3 regions of the Tolumonas auensis DSM 9187 genome follow, and region 2 is predicted to be linked to each of the others. Evidence: predicted binding sites of a transcription regulator. Region 2 holds the regulator's gene; each other region holds the start of a gene.
What was found. The regulator sigma-54, encoded in region 2, starts transcription at its own class of promoters, with help from an activator protein. The targets are predictions, from matches to a motif close to TGGCACNGTTTTNGCTT.
Positions count from the first base shown of each region.

Region 1: the regulator sigma-54 is predicted to act here: its motif matches at 2,266-2,282, upstream of TOLA_RS16065 (ammonium transporter).
Region 3: the regulator sigma-54 is predicted to act here: its motif matches at 2,710-2,726, upstream of glnA (glutamate--ammonia ligase).

Region 1 is NC_012691.1:3,427,813-3,432,084, forward strand. Features, by position in the region: gene TOLA_RS16055 (uroporphyrinogen-III C-methyltransferase) at 1-890, shown strand, start outside; gene TOLA_RS16060 (heme biosynthesis HemY N-terminal domain-containing protein) at 902-2,071, shown strand; gene TOLA_RS16065 (ammonium transporter) at 2,399-3,619, shown strand; gene TOLA_RS16070 (F0F1 ATP synthase subunit epsilon) at 3,756-4,178, opposite strand; gene atpD (F0F1 ATP synthase subunit beta) at 4,196-4,272, opposite strand, start outside.
Region 2 is NC_012691.1:3,220,405-3,224,676, reverse strand. Features, by position in the region: gene TOLA_RS15090 (HPr family phosphocarrier protein) at 1-240, opposite strand, end outside; gene rapZ (RNase adapter RapZ) at 227-1,093, opposite strand; gene ptsN (PTS IIA-like nitrogen regulatory protein PtsN) at 1,100-1,546, opposite strand; gene hpf (ribosome hibernation promoting factor) at 1,549-1,836, opposite strand; gene TOLA_RS15070 (RNA polymerase factor sigma-54) at 1,858-3,312, opposite strand; gene lptB (LPS export ABC transporter ATP-binding protein) at 3,411-4,136, opposite strand; gene lptA (lipopolysaccharide transport periplasmic protein LptA) at 4,141-4,272, opposite strand, start outside.
Region 3 is NC_012691.1:513,343-517,614, forward strand. Features, by position in the region: gene glnL (nitrogen regulation protein NR(II)) at 1-486, opposite strand, end outside; gene TOLA_RS16295 (DUF4124 domain-containing protein) at 585-1,127, opposite strand; gene glnA (glutamate--ammonia ligase) at 1,237-2,646, opposite strand; gene typA (translational GTPase TypA) at 2,992-4,272, shown strand, end outside.

The DNA of each region.
Region 1 (4,272 bases), 210 kb from region 2:
CGCTGCACGATGAACTGCAACAGTCCCGCAGCGAACAATCCGCCCTGCAGGATTTGCTGGAAACACAACCAGTGGTGAAAGAATCACTGGCCAGCTTAGGTGAACAACAGCTGAAACTGGATGGCCGTCAGCGGGAACTGGAACAGAAATGGCTGGAAAAAGAACATCAGCGACCGAACGACTGGATGCTGGCCGAAGCCGGTTATCTGGTGCGCATGGCCGGACGCAAACTCTGGCTGGAGCAGGATCTCGTTACTGCCGGTATTTTACTGACCGATGCCGATAGCCGCATACAGGCTATCGCAGACCCGTCACTGATCCCGCTGCGTAAAGCGCTGGCCGAAGATATTGCCGCCGTAAAATCCGCACCGGAAGTCGATCGTGAAGGCCTGTCTCTGCGGGTAGGCACCCTGCTGGATAATATCGATCAACTGAAAATCAAAGGATTAGAGCCAAAACTGGAACAAGACCCGATCAGCGATGAAGTCAGCGATCAGTTAAGCGACTGGCAAACCAATCTGGAAAAGAGTGCCAAACAGTTTGCCGAACACTTTGTGACTATCCGCCGCCGGAGCAGTCAGGTGGAAGCATTGCTGTCACCGGAGCAGTCTGCCTATCTGCAGGAAAATCTGCGCTTACAGCTGCAACTGGCACAACTGAGTTTATTGCGCCAGGAACAGGCTAATTTCCGTAATCATCTGCAGAAAGCACAAAGCTGGCTCAGTGATTACTACGAAGCGGATGACAGCGCCACCCAGTTCATGCAAAAAGAGCTGACCACGCTGCAGGAAGCCGATATCACCGGCCACTATCCGAAAACCTTTGCTGTGCAGCCACTGCTGGAAAAAACGCTCGCTGAGCGCTGGCAAACCGCACCGGCAGCCCGCTGAGGAGAAACAGGATGATCCGTCTGATAGTCTTACTGGTGATTCTGGCTGCCGCCCTGTTAGTGGGCCCGCAGCTGGCTGATCATCAGGGTTATGTGATGATTGCGGTTGCTGACTACACCATTGAAATGAGTGTTATCACCGCCGCGATTATTGCGTTTGTCTTTTACTTTCTGTTACTGCTGACCGAAGGATTACTGAGCCGCCTGTTCAGTGTTCGTCGTGGTATTCGTGGCTGGTGGCAAAACCGCCGCTATCTGAAAGCACAGCGCCAGACCCAGAAAGGCATGACCGCACTGGCGGAAGGTGAATATCAGCGCGCAGAACATCTGATGCTGCGCAGTGCCGGACAAAGTGATCTGCCGTTGCTGAATTATCTCTCTGCTGCCGAAGCGGCGCATGCACAGGGCGCTTATCAGAAACGCGATGAATATCTGCTGAAAGCCGGTGAACTGGATCCGCAGGCCCAGCTGGCCATCCAGCTGACCCAGGTTCGTCTGCTGCAGGATCAGGGCGAATGGCAGCAAAGCCGTGAATTACTGGAACAGCTGCGTCAGCGCTGGCCTCAGCATCCGCAGATCCTGCAACGCTTACGCAGCATCTATCAGGCTCAGCAGGCATGGCAGGAAGAACTGGAACTACTGCCATTACTGCGGAAACAACAGTTGCTGAGCGACGATGATTTCGCGGCCGCACAGCAACAATGTTATCAGGCCTGGTTCAGCAAAATTCTGCAGGAGCAGAACGAAGATGTACTGCTGGCCTTCTGGCAGCAGCAACCCCGCGTCGTACGCCATACACCGCAATTAAAACTGGCCCTGATTGATACCCTTATTCAGCAACAGCACTATCAGGCTGCATTTGAGCAACTGGCACCCTTGCTGCGCAAACAGGCAGATGAGGCTTTATGGCAACGTTGCGCCGAACTGAAACTCAGTGATTACTCCCAGTTGCTGCAACTGCTGCTGCGTCAGCTGAAACAGCATCCGCAGTCACCGGCGTTGCTGTCGGCTCTGGGCCATATCTATTACCATCAGGAACAGTATGTACCTGCTCAGGGTTACCTGGAACGCAGTGTGGCGCTGCAGCCAACGACCAGAGATCAGCGGGCACTGGCTTCTATCATGGAACACCAGCGTCTGTTTGAAAAAGCCGCAGAATATTACCGTCTGAGTTTATCCTGATAGTCATACCCTGCTGTCATACAGCAGGGTACTCTATGAATCCTTTCTTTCATGCTGTTTTATTCTTTAATTGCCTTATTTTTGTGCGCAATAGCACCAAAATGGTTAACTCTTTCAGCCATATACCTACTATATTCGTAGTATCCACACAGAAGTTATTGTTTTATAACACGAATTATTATGATTAATCATATTGGCATAATTCGTGAATCTTCTTAGCGCCCCAATACGGGGAATAGCACAAATTTGAGTCAAAAACAGACTCAATTCAGTACATTACCACCACCAAAGCACAGAAATGGGGCGGTATTTGAATCTACAGAGGAGATGTTGGTGGAAACCACAAATGCAATTGCAACCCTGACCAGTGGTGCTGATACCCTGTTTTTATTACTGGGTGCTGTCATGGTACTGGCCATGCATGCCGGCTTCGCCTTTCTGGAGCTTGGTACTGTACGTAACAAAAACCAGGTCAACGCACTGGTTAAAATCATTACCGATTTCGGCGTCTCAACGCTGGCCTATTTTTTCATCGGTTATTTTCTGGCTTACGACAAGAGTTTCCTCAGCAGTGCCGGCACGCTGATGAGCCAGAATGGGCTGGAATTAACTAAGTTCTTCTTTCTGCTGACTTTTGCAGCCGCAATTCCGGCGATCGTGAGTGGCGGTATCGCTGAACGCGCCCGCTTCTACCCGATGCTGTGCTGTTCCTTCCTGATTGTGGGTCTGGTTTATCCGCTGTTTGAAGGGATTGCCTGGAACGGCCGTTTTGGTGTGCAGGAATGGTTCACCTCGCAGTTCGGTGCCCCCTTTCATGACTTTGCCGGTTCGGTGGTGGTGCACGCCGTCGGTGGCTGGATTGGTCTGGTCGCGCTGACGTTGCTGGGCATGCGTCGCGGCCGTATCCGCGGCAAACAAATTTTCAGCTTTGCCCCATCCAATATTCCGATGCTGGCTCTGGGTGCCTGGATCCTGATTGTCGGCTGGTTTGGTTTTAACGTGATGTCGGCACAAAAACTGAGCGGCATCAGCGGATTAGTCGCCGTGAACTCATTGATGGCCATGGTGGGCGGTACGCTGGTCGCCATGTTTCTGGGCAAAAATGACCCCGGCTTTATCCATAACGGCCCGCTGGCAGGTCTGGTTGCTGTCTGTGCCGGTTCCGATGTAATGCACCCGATTGGTGCATTAGTGGTCGGTGGCGTTGCCGGTGCCATCTTCATTATTGTGTTCACGATGCTGCAACGTCGTCCGCAGATTGATGACGTACTCGGGGTCTGGCCGCTGCACGGTCTGTGTGGTGCCTGGGGCGGCATCGCTGCCGGTATCTTTGGCAGTACCGCACTGGGCGGTATCGGCGGTGTATCCATCCTTTCACAGCTACTCGGTACACTGCTGGGCATTGTGATTGCGGTAGCCGGTGCCCTGCTGGTTTATGGCACCATGAAGAAATTCGTAGGCCTGCGCCTGTCACAGGAAGATGAACATGAAGGGGCTGACCTCGCAATCCATAAAATCAGCGCAGTCATGGACGATCTGAAGTCTTAAATTTCCTCTGATTAAAAAGCCGTGATCCTGACGATTACGGCTTTTTTTTATCCGTGCGATAACAGCTGATCGGACATAAAAAAACGGCCTGTCTGGTATAGACAGGCCGTTTTTTCATTAAGGCAGTAAAGCCAAATCAGAAGCGTTTGCGGGTGATCTCGATGACGCGTAATTGCGCCACTGCTTTCGCCAGTTCGGTGATTGCAGTCGCATAGTCCACATCGCCCGGATTGCCGTGGATTTTCTCCTCGGCAGCCCGTTTGGCAGCCTGTGCCTTCGCTTCATCCAAATCAGTCGCACGGATCACGGTGTCCGCCAGCACGGTCGCAGCTTCTGGTTGCACTTCCAGCATACCGCCGGAGATGTACATCACCTCTTCGGCACCATGCAGTTTAACCAGACGCACCAGACCAGGCTTGATGGAAGTCAGTAACGGTGCATGACCGTGACGGATCCCCAGTTCCCCTTCCGCGCCGGAAACCTGAACGGATTCCACACGACCGGAAAACAACATGCCTTCAGCACTGACCACATCCAGGTGGAAGGTAATCTCAGCCATAGAGCCTCCTGCCTGAATTACAGTTTCTTAGCTTTCTCGACCACTTCGTCGATGGAGCCAACCATGTAGAACGCCTGTTCTGGCAGATCGTCGT
Region 2 (4,272 bases):
AAGCACTGCGTCCATGACTTCAATGGCTTCCGGGCCATCGCAGATAACGCGGATCGTTTCGCCTTGTGCAGCCTCCAGCATTAACAGGCCAACGACACTGTCTGCACTGGCTTGTTTTTCACCATTACACAGAGTGATTTTTGCCTGAAAATTCGCAACCAGTTGCACCAGTTTGATTGCTGCCCGGGCATGCAATCCCAGCTTGTTGATGACCGCGACCTGATTCTCAACCCGGGGCATGTAATTTCTCCAGTGTGCGGTGGCGACGCTGGACATTTTTCCCCAGCACCAGGAAATGATTCGCCAGTTGCTCAGCAATAAATACCGAGCGGTGCTGACCACCGGTGCAGCCGATAGCCACAGTCACATAGCTGCGGTTATTCCGTTCCAGTTGCGGTAACCAGGTCTCCAGCAGACTGATCAGCTGATTGATGTATTTGACGACATCGGGTTGTGACTGCAGGTAACGTTGTACCGGCTCATCCAGACCCGTCAGCGGTTTGAGTTCAGCGATCCAGTGTGGATTAGGCAGAAAGCGGGCATCAAACACAAAGTCAGCATCTTTTGCGATACCGTGTTTGAAGCCGAAAGATTCAAATACCATCACCAGCTCATGCTCTTTTTTGCCCAGTACCCGTTCCCGGATCTGTTCACTGAGTTCATGGATACTGATATGACTGGTATCAATGCGTAAGTCGGCACTGGAGGAGAGCGGGGAGAGCAGGTCAGTTTCCTGCCGGATCGCCTGGGCCAGTGTGAATTGTTGTCGCGATAGCGGATGCAGGCGGCGGCTTTCACCATAGCGTTTCAGCAAAGTCGCATTGTCGGCATCAAAGAAGAAACTGGAAAATTGCAGATCCTGATGCTGTCTGATTTCATCCAGAATTGAAACCAGATCTTCCGCTGTAGCTGGCAGGTTTCTGACATCAATACTCACCGCGATCTGATCATATTTACCGCGTAATTCTGCGACCAGCTGAAACAGCAGGGATACAGGCAGATTGTCCACACAGTAATAACCCAGATCTTCCAGAACCCGTAATGCAACGGTTTTTCCGGAACCAGAGCGACCACTCACGACGATGAGTTTCATCGGTAATCATCCATTGATCATTTGTTGATACAGAGCTTCATCCGATTCAGCCAGACGCAACTGACGACAGAAGTTCTTATCATTAAATTTTTCGGCCACCAGTGCCAGTGTTTTCAGGTGGGTTTTACATTCACTTTCCGGTACCAGCATGGCAAACAGCAGATCCACCGGTTGATTATCAATTGCATCAAACGGTATCGGTTGCTCCAGTGTCAGCAGTATACCTGTGACCGGATAGCCATCAGGAATACGACCATGAGGAATGGCAATGGCACTGCCTATGCCTGTAGTGCCCATTTTTTCCCGGGCCTGCAGACTGTCAAATATCTTTTGTTCATCAAGTCCCAGTCGGGGGGCGGCTAATTCGCTGATAATTTCCAGCACGCGCTTTTTGCTGCTGCAAGGGACTGCACTTTTGGTGCAGTCCGCAGACAAGATTTCAGAAATTAACATGATTACTTGCTGGCTAATTTTTCTTTGTATTTGATGATCTGGCGATCCAGTTTATCCATCAGTGCATCAATGGCAGCGTACATACTATCATCTTGGGCATTAGCGAAAATTTCACCGCCGTTGACGTTCAGTTTTGCTTCTGCAATTTGTTTCAGTTTTTCTACAGTTAAGATCACTTGAACGTTATTAATGTGCTCAAAGTGACGTTCTAAACGGGCAAATTTACTGGTGACATAATCACGCAATGCATCAGTTAACTCGATATGGTGACCTGACAGGTTGATTTGCATAACGTCTTCCTTATTGTTGGCCTACAGCAGGCGTTTGCGTTGGCTTGATGGTGGAATAGACAACGATTCGCGGTATTTTGCGATGGTTCTTCTTGCCACCATTATGCCTTGTTCCGTCAGCAAGTCTGCGATCTTGCTGTCGCTCAAAGGTTTGGCCGGGTTTTCCGCCGCGACCAGTTTTTTTATTAAGGCTCTGATTGCAGTCGAAGAACACTCTCCGCCGCTATCAGTATTAACATGACTGGAGAAAAAATACTTCAGTTCAAAGATGCCACGAGGCGTATGCATGTATTTTTGTGTAGTAACTCGCGAAATTGTCGACTCATGCATCTCTACTTCTTCGGCCACATCGTTCAAAACCATCGGTTTCATCGCTTCTTCGCCGTACTCAAAAAAGTCCTGTTGTTGTTGCACGATGCAGTTAGCAACCTTAAGCAGGGTTTCGTTACGGCTTTCTAAGCTCTTGATAAACCATTTGGCTTCTTGCAGATGAGAACGAATAAACTGGCTGTCACTGCTGTTACGGGCGTGACGGGCCATTGAAGCATAGGTTTCATTGATCCGGACTTTTGGCATCGCATCGGGGTTCAGTTCGACGACCCAGCGGTTGCTTTTTTTCAGGACGGCCACATCCGGGATCACATACGAGGATTCGCTGGGTATAATTCTGCTGCCCGGGCGCGGCTCCAGCGTCTGGATCAGTTGTAGGATTTCTTTCAGGTCACCTTCTTTCAACTGCAGTTTACGCGCCAGATTGCGGTAATCACGGGAGCCCAGCAGATCCATGTGATCTTTAATCGCCAGACGTGCTTCATTGAGCCAGGGGGTATCGGCAGTAAACTGATTCAGCTGGATCAGCAGGCATTCCTGTACCGAGCGTGCGGCAACACCAACCGGATCAAAATGCTGAATGCGTTTCAGAACGGTTTCAATTTCATCCATTTCGACCAGTTCATCATCAGCACTGACTGCTTGCTGGATCTCCTCCAGCGAGGCGCTGAGATAACCGGACTCATCAATACTATCAATGATGGTCAGGGCAATGGCGGCATCCTGTTCGCTGAACGGTGTTAAGCGCATCTGCCACAACAGATAATCCTGCAGACTTTCAGCGGTTTCTCCCTGATAAACGGATTCTTCATCACTGTTCATCAGACCACTACCGGACGATGTTGAACCGGCGGCGGTATAGACCTCATCCCAGGTTGTGTCCATCGGCAGTTCTTCAGGCATGTTTTCCTGAGCCTGAGCCATTTCTTCGCTGCTATCCGGAGGTGTGAAATCGTCATCATCCGGAATTTCCGGAGTAGCGATGTCAGATTCATCCTCTTGTTCTAATAAAGGATTAGCATCGATAGCCTGCTGGATCTCCTGTTGTAGTTCCAGAGTAGACAGTTGCAGCAGACGAATCGCTTGTTGCAATTGTGGGGTCATGGCAAGTTGTTGCCCAAGACGCAACTGTAAGGTCGGCTTCATCTACGGGATATGTCCTTAATTTCTAATTTCCGTATCGGTGCTTGTAACTAAGCAGTCCGTATTTTTATTATGGCTGATTATGGCCATAGGCACATTGTTTACAGGGTAAATCCTTCACCCAGATAAACTTGTTTAACGTGCTCATTTTGCAGAATCTCTGCAGGGGAACCTTCAGCAATCAGATTACCGTGGCTGACAATATAGGCTTTTTCGCAGACATCCAGCGTTTCACGCACATTATGATCGGTAATTAATACACCGAGTCCGCGATCCCGTAAATGTTCAATGATCCGCTTAATGTCGATCACGGAAATGGGATCGACCCCGGCAAATGGTTCATCCAGCAGAATAAAGCGCGGTTCAACGGCCAGTGCCCGCGCAATTTCCACTCTGCGGCGCTCACCACCGGAGAGACTCATACCGGTGTTTTTACGGATATGTCCGATATGGAATTCCTCCAGCAGCGCTTCCATTTTTTCTTTTTGCTCTGCCCGGCTCAGCTCACTGCGTAGCTGTAATACGCCCAGCAGATTTTCTTCAACGGTCAGACGCCGGAAAATAGAGGCTTCCTGTGGCAGGTAGCCAATACCATGGCGCGCCCGCTGATGCATCGGCATCGCGGTGATATCCAACTGGTCGATCATAACGGTTCCGCCGTCTTGCGGTACCAGTCCGACGATCATATAAAAGGAGGTCGTTTTTCCTGCACCATTCGGGCCTAACAGACCCACTACCTGACCAGTGGCGACCTGCAGACTGACGTTTTGTACGACCTGTCTGCCCTTGTAACTTTTCTTCAGGCCACTTGCTTGCAAAAGAGTCATAGATTTACGGTTTGCCTGCTTTGTTGAATTCTTCGATTTCCTGTGGAAGAAAAATAGTCTTCACGCGGGAACCTTTACCGCTGCTCTGCGCTATCATCTGCTGTTTCTGGATGTCATAACGGATCACATCACCGTT
Region 3 (4,272 bases), 760 kb from region 2:
CGGCAGGGCTTTTTCCAGTAACTGTGCCGCACCGCGTAAACCACCCAGCGGGTTTTTGATCTCATGCGCCAGTCCGCGCACCAGATCACGTGCTGCCAGTTGCTGTGAATGCTGTTGCTGTTCCTGGCTGATGCGTTTTTGCTGGTCAATTTTGCGTAACTCAACCAGTGCCATTTGTTCCTGATGGTCATAGACCGCAATGACGCTGACTTCCACACTGCGCGGTTCGTTTTCGACGACCAGCGTTACCTCATTATCGGTAAATCCCTGGCCTTGTATCAGGCAATGCCGTAAGCGTTCCAGATCCAGCGAAATGTAATCAACCACCTGCTCCAGCGCATGATCCAGTAAACGACGGGCACTCACGCCCATCAGCTGCTCTGCCGCCGGATTGACATACCGGACAATCAGATGCTTATCCAGCAGAATGACGGCTGTCAGTAAATTATCCAGCAGCAATTTTGGTAAATCAGGACGGCTATTCAAGTGTTGATCTCCCAGACACTAATCGCACCAATCCGGTGCTTAGTCTTGTTATCTTCTGGTGCGCCTGAACCAGAATGGTGCCGGCACTTCGGATCAGGTTACCTGACGGCTATGACCCGGAACAGATAAACCGTAACTGTTCCAGATGATGCAAGTATCTTGCCGCTTTTTGATACCAATTCAGTTCTTAGCTGATGGGCACCTCGGTCGATATCACTGACCTGACAACTCAAGCTTGCAGCATCACACGGATACCGGTTTTCGTCTACGTAGAGGAACAGCTCTGCGGGATCCTCTTCAGGAATAGCGGGTGTGAGCTGATTTTGTACGGTGATGCGGCCTTCATTATCGCGGATCGTCTGTTCTGTCAGCGGGGAGGAGATACTCAGACTGTAAGCAATGGTGGGGGGAGTTTCTTTTTGATCCTGCGCTGATGTATCGATAACCGGATTGGGGTTGCTTGCCGGAGGATTCGCAATCTCAATCTGCATACGTTGCATTTGTTTGCCGGGTACCGGTCTGTCACTGAAGTGCATGACACCCTGTGCATCAGTCCAGTAATAGACGTTTGCATTTTCATCTGCGGCTTGCACCGCCCAGGATAACCCGAGCGCTAACCATATACCTGATATTCTTTTCATAGTGCGGTTCCCTGCCCGTTGTTATTAATAGAGTACAAATGAAAACATCAGGTTAAATCATAATCAAAAAAAAACCCGCCGGAGCGGGTTTTTTCAGAAACATGAACTCTTATACAGAATAATACATTTCGTATTCAACTGGGTGCGGAGTCATGCGCAGGCGATCTACGTCGATATTTTTCAGTTCGATGTAAGCATCGATGAAATCTTCGGAGAATACGCCACCACGAGTCAGGAACTCACGGTCTGCATCCAGCGCTTTCAGAGCTTCGTCTAAAGAACCACAAACTTGTGGGATCTGAGCCGCTTCTTCTGGTGGCAGGTGATACAGATCTTTGTCTGCAGCATCGCCTGGGTGGATCTTGTTGATGATACCATCCAGACCAGCCATCAACTGAGCGGTGAACGCCAGGTATGGGTTAGCAGCTGGATCCGGGAAGCGAACTTCGATACGGGCAGCTTTCGGGCTTGGTACTACTGGAATACGGATTGACGCTGAACGGTTACGTGCAGAGTAAGCCAGCATTACAGGCGCTTCATAACCTGGAACCAGACGCTTGTAAGAGTTGGTTGATGGGTTAGTGAAAGCGTTGATTGCTTTAGCGTGTTTGATGATACCGCCGATGTAGAACAGTGCCATTTCTGACAGTCCGCCGTAAGCGTCACCAGAGAACAGGTTCACACCGTCTTTACCCAGAGACTGGTGGCAGTGCATACCTGAACCGTTGTCACCAAACATTGGTTTTGGCATGAAAGTTACGGTTTTGCCGTAAGCGTGAGCTACGTTATGGATAACGTATTTCTGCACCTGAACTTCGTCAGCTTTCTTGGTCATGGTGTTGAAACGGGTAGCGATTTCGTTCTGACCAGCAGTTGCCACTTCGTGGTGATGCGCTTCAACTACCTGACCCATTTCTTCCAGGATCAGACACATTGCAGAACGCAGGTCTTGTGAAGAGTCAACAGGAGCTACTGGGAAGTAACCACCTTTAACGCCTGGACGGTGACCTTTGTTACCACCTTCGAAAGACTTGCCAGAGTTCCATGCAGCTTCAGGATCGTCGATCTTGAAGAAAGAACCACTCATGGTGTTTTCGAAACGAACGTCTTCAAAAATGAAGAATTCTGGTTCTGGTCCGAACAGTACGGTATCAGCAATACCGCTGGCTTTCAGGTATTCTTCAGCACGTTTGGCAATAGATCGTGGGTCACGATCGTAGCCTTTCATGGTTGCAGGTTCCAGGATGTCACAACGAATGATCAGAGTAGATTCTTCGGTGAACGGATCCATCAGGGCAGTGGTTGCATCAGGCATCAGAACCATGTCTGATTCGTTGATACCTTTCCAGCCAGCGATAGAAGAACCATCGAACATTTTACCGTCTTCGAAGAAGTCTTCGTTAACCTGGTGTGAAGGAATAGAAACGTGTTGTTCTTTACCTTTAGTATCAGTGAAACGCAGATCAACGAATTTAACTTCGTTTTCTTTGATCATATTCAGAACATTTGCAGCGGACATGCTAGCTAACCTCCGGTGTCATTAAAATCAGATAGCGATATTAAAAATACTTTCATCGCTATGGAGCAAAAAACGCGCCAACTTAAAAACTCTTTAGTTAATAAGGATTAACTGCTAATTGCCCAAATTTAACAGCGCATCGCTGTAATATTATGGTGCAATAAAGCACTAATTTGGTGCGCTCTTGTGGTGCAGCAATGCACGCACAATCTGCCGAACATGATTATACAGAGATCCTGTAAAAATATGCTCTTCGTTTTTACAGCAAATTTGCTATGCAGATCACGTTGGGGTGGGTAGAATGAGCGTCCGATTTTTAGTCACTTTTTATATCTCGAGGCGAGGATGTTAGAGAATCTCCGCAATATTGCCATTATTGCGCACGTTGACCATGGCAAAACAACACTGGTTGACAAACTGTTACAACAGTCTGGAACCCTGGACCGCTCTTCGGATGGTCAGGAGCGCATTATGGACTCCAACGATCTGGAAAAAGAACGCGGGATCACTATTCTTGCCAAAAACACAGCGATTCGCTGGAAAGATTACCGTATTAACATCGTTGATACCCCCGGCCATGCTGACTTTGGCGGTGAAGTAGAGCGTGTTATGTCTATGGTTGACTGTGTACTGCTGCTGGTTGATGCGGTAGATGGTCCGATGCCACAGACTCGTTTTGTTACTCAGAAAGCGTTTGCCCGCGGTCTGCGTCCAATCGTTGTCGTCAACAAAGTTGACCGTCCTGGCGCGCGTCCGGATTGGGTTGTCGATCAGGTATTCGATCTGTTCGATAACCTGGGCGCGACTGATGAACAGCTGGATTTCCCGATTGTGTACGCTTCTGCACTGCAGGGCTATGCAACCATGGATCTGTCTCAGCCATCTGACAACATGGATCCGCTGTTCCAGGCAATCGTTGATTTCGTTGAACCACCAAAAGCTGATCCGGCTGGTGAGTTCCAGATGCAGATTTCTCAGCTGGACTACTCTTCCTATGTTGGCGTGATCGGCATCGGTCGTATCGTGCGTGGCAGCGTGAAGCCAAACCAGCAGGTGACTGTGGTTGGTGCTGACGGTAAAACCCGCACCGGTAAGATCGGTCAGGTACAGGGTTATCTGGGTTTGCACCGTACTGAAGTTGCTGAAGCGCAAGCTGGTGACATCATTGCGATTACTGGTCTGGGTGAGCTGAAAATCTCCGATACCATCTGCTCTAACTCTTGTGTAGAAGCACTGCCACCACTGTCTGTGGATGAGCCGACTGTGACCATGACTTTCCAGGTAAACACTTCTCCGTTTGCTGGTAAAGAAGGTAAGTATGTGACTTCCCGTAATATTCTGGAACGTCTGCAGAATGAGTTGCGTCACAACGTGGCACTGCGTGTTGAAGAAACCGAAGATCCGGATAAATTCCGTGTATCAGGCCGTGGTGAACTGCACTTAGGTATTCTGATCGAAAACATGCGTCGTGAAGGCTTCGAGCTGGCGGTATCCCGTCCTGAAGTTATCATGCGTGTGATCGACGGCGTTAAAATGGAACCAATGGAAACACTGACTGTTGATATTGAAGAACAGAATCAGGGTTCCGTCATGGAGAAGCTGGGTGAGCGTAAAGCTGAACTGCGT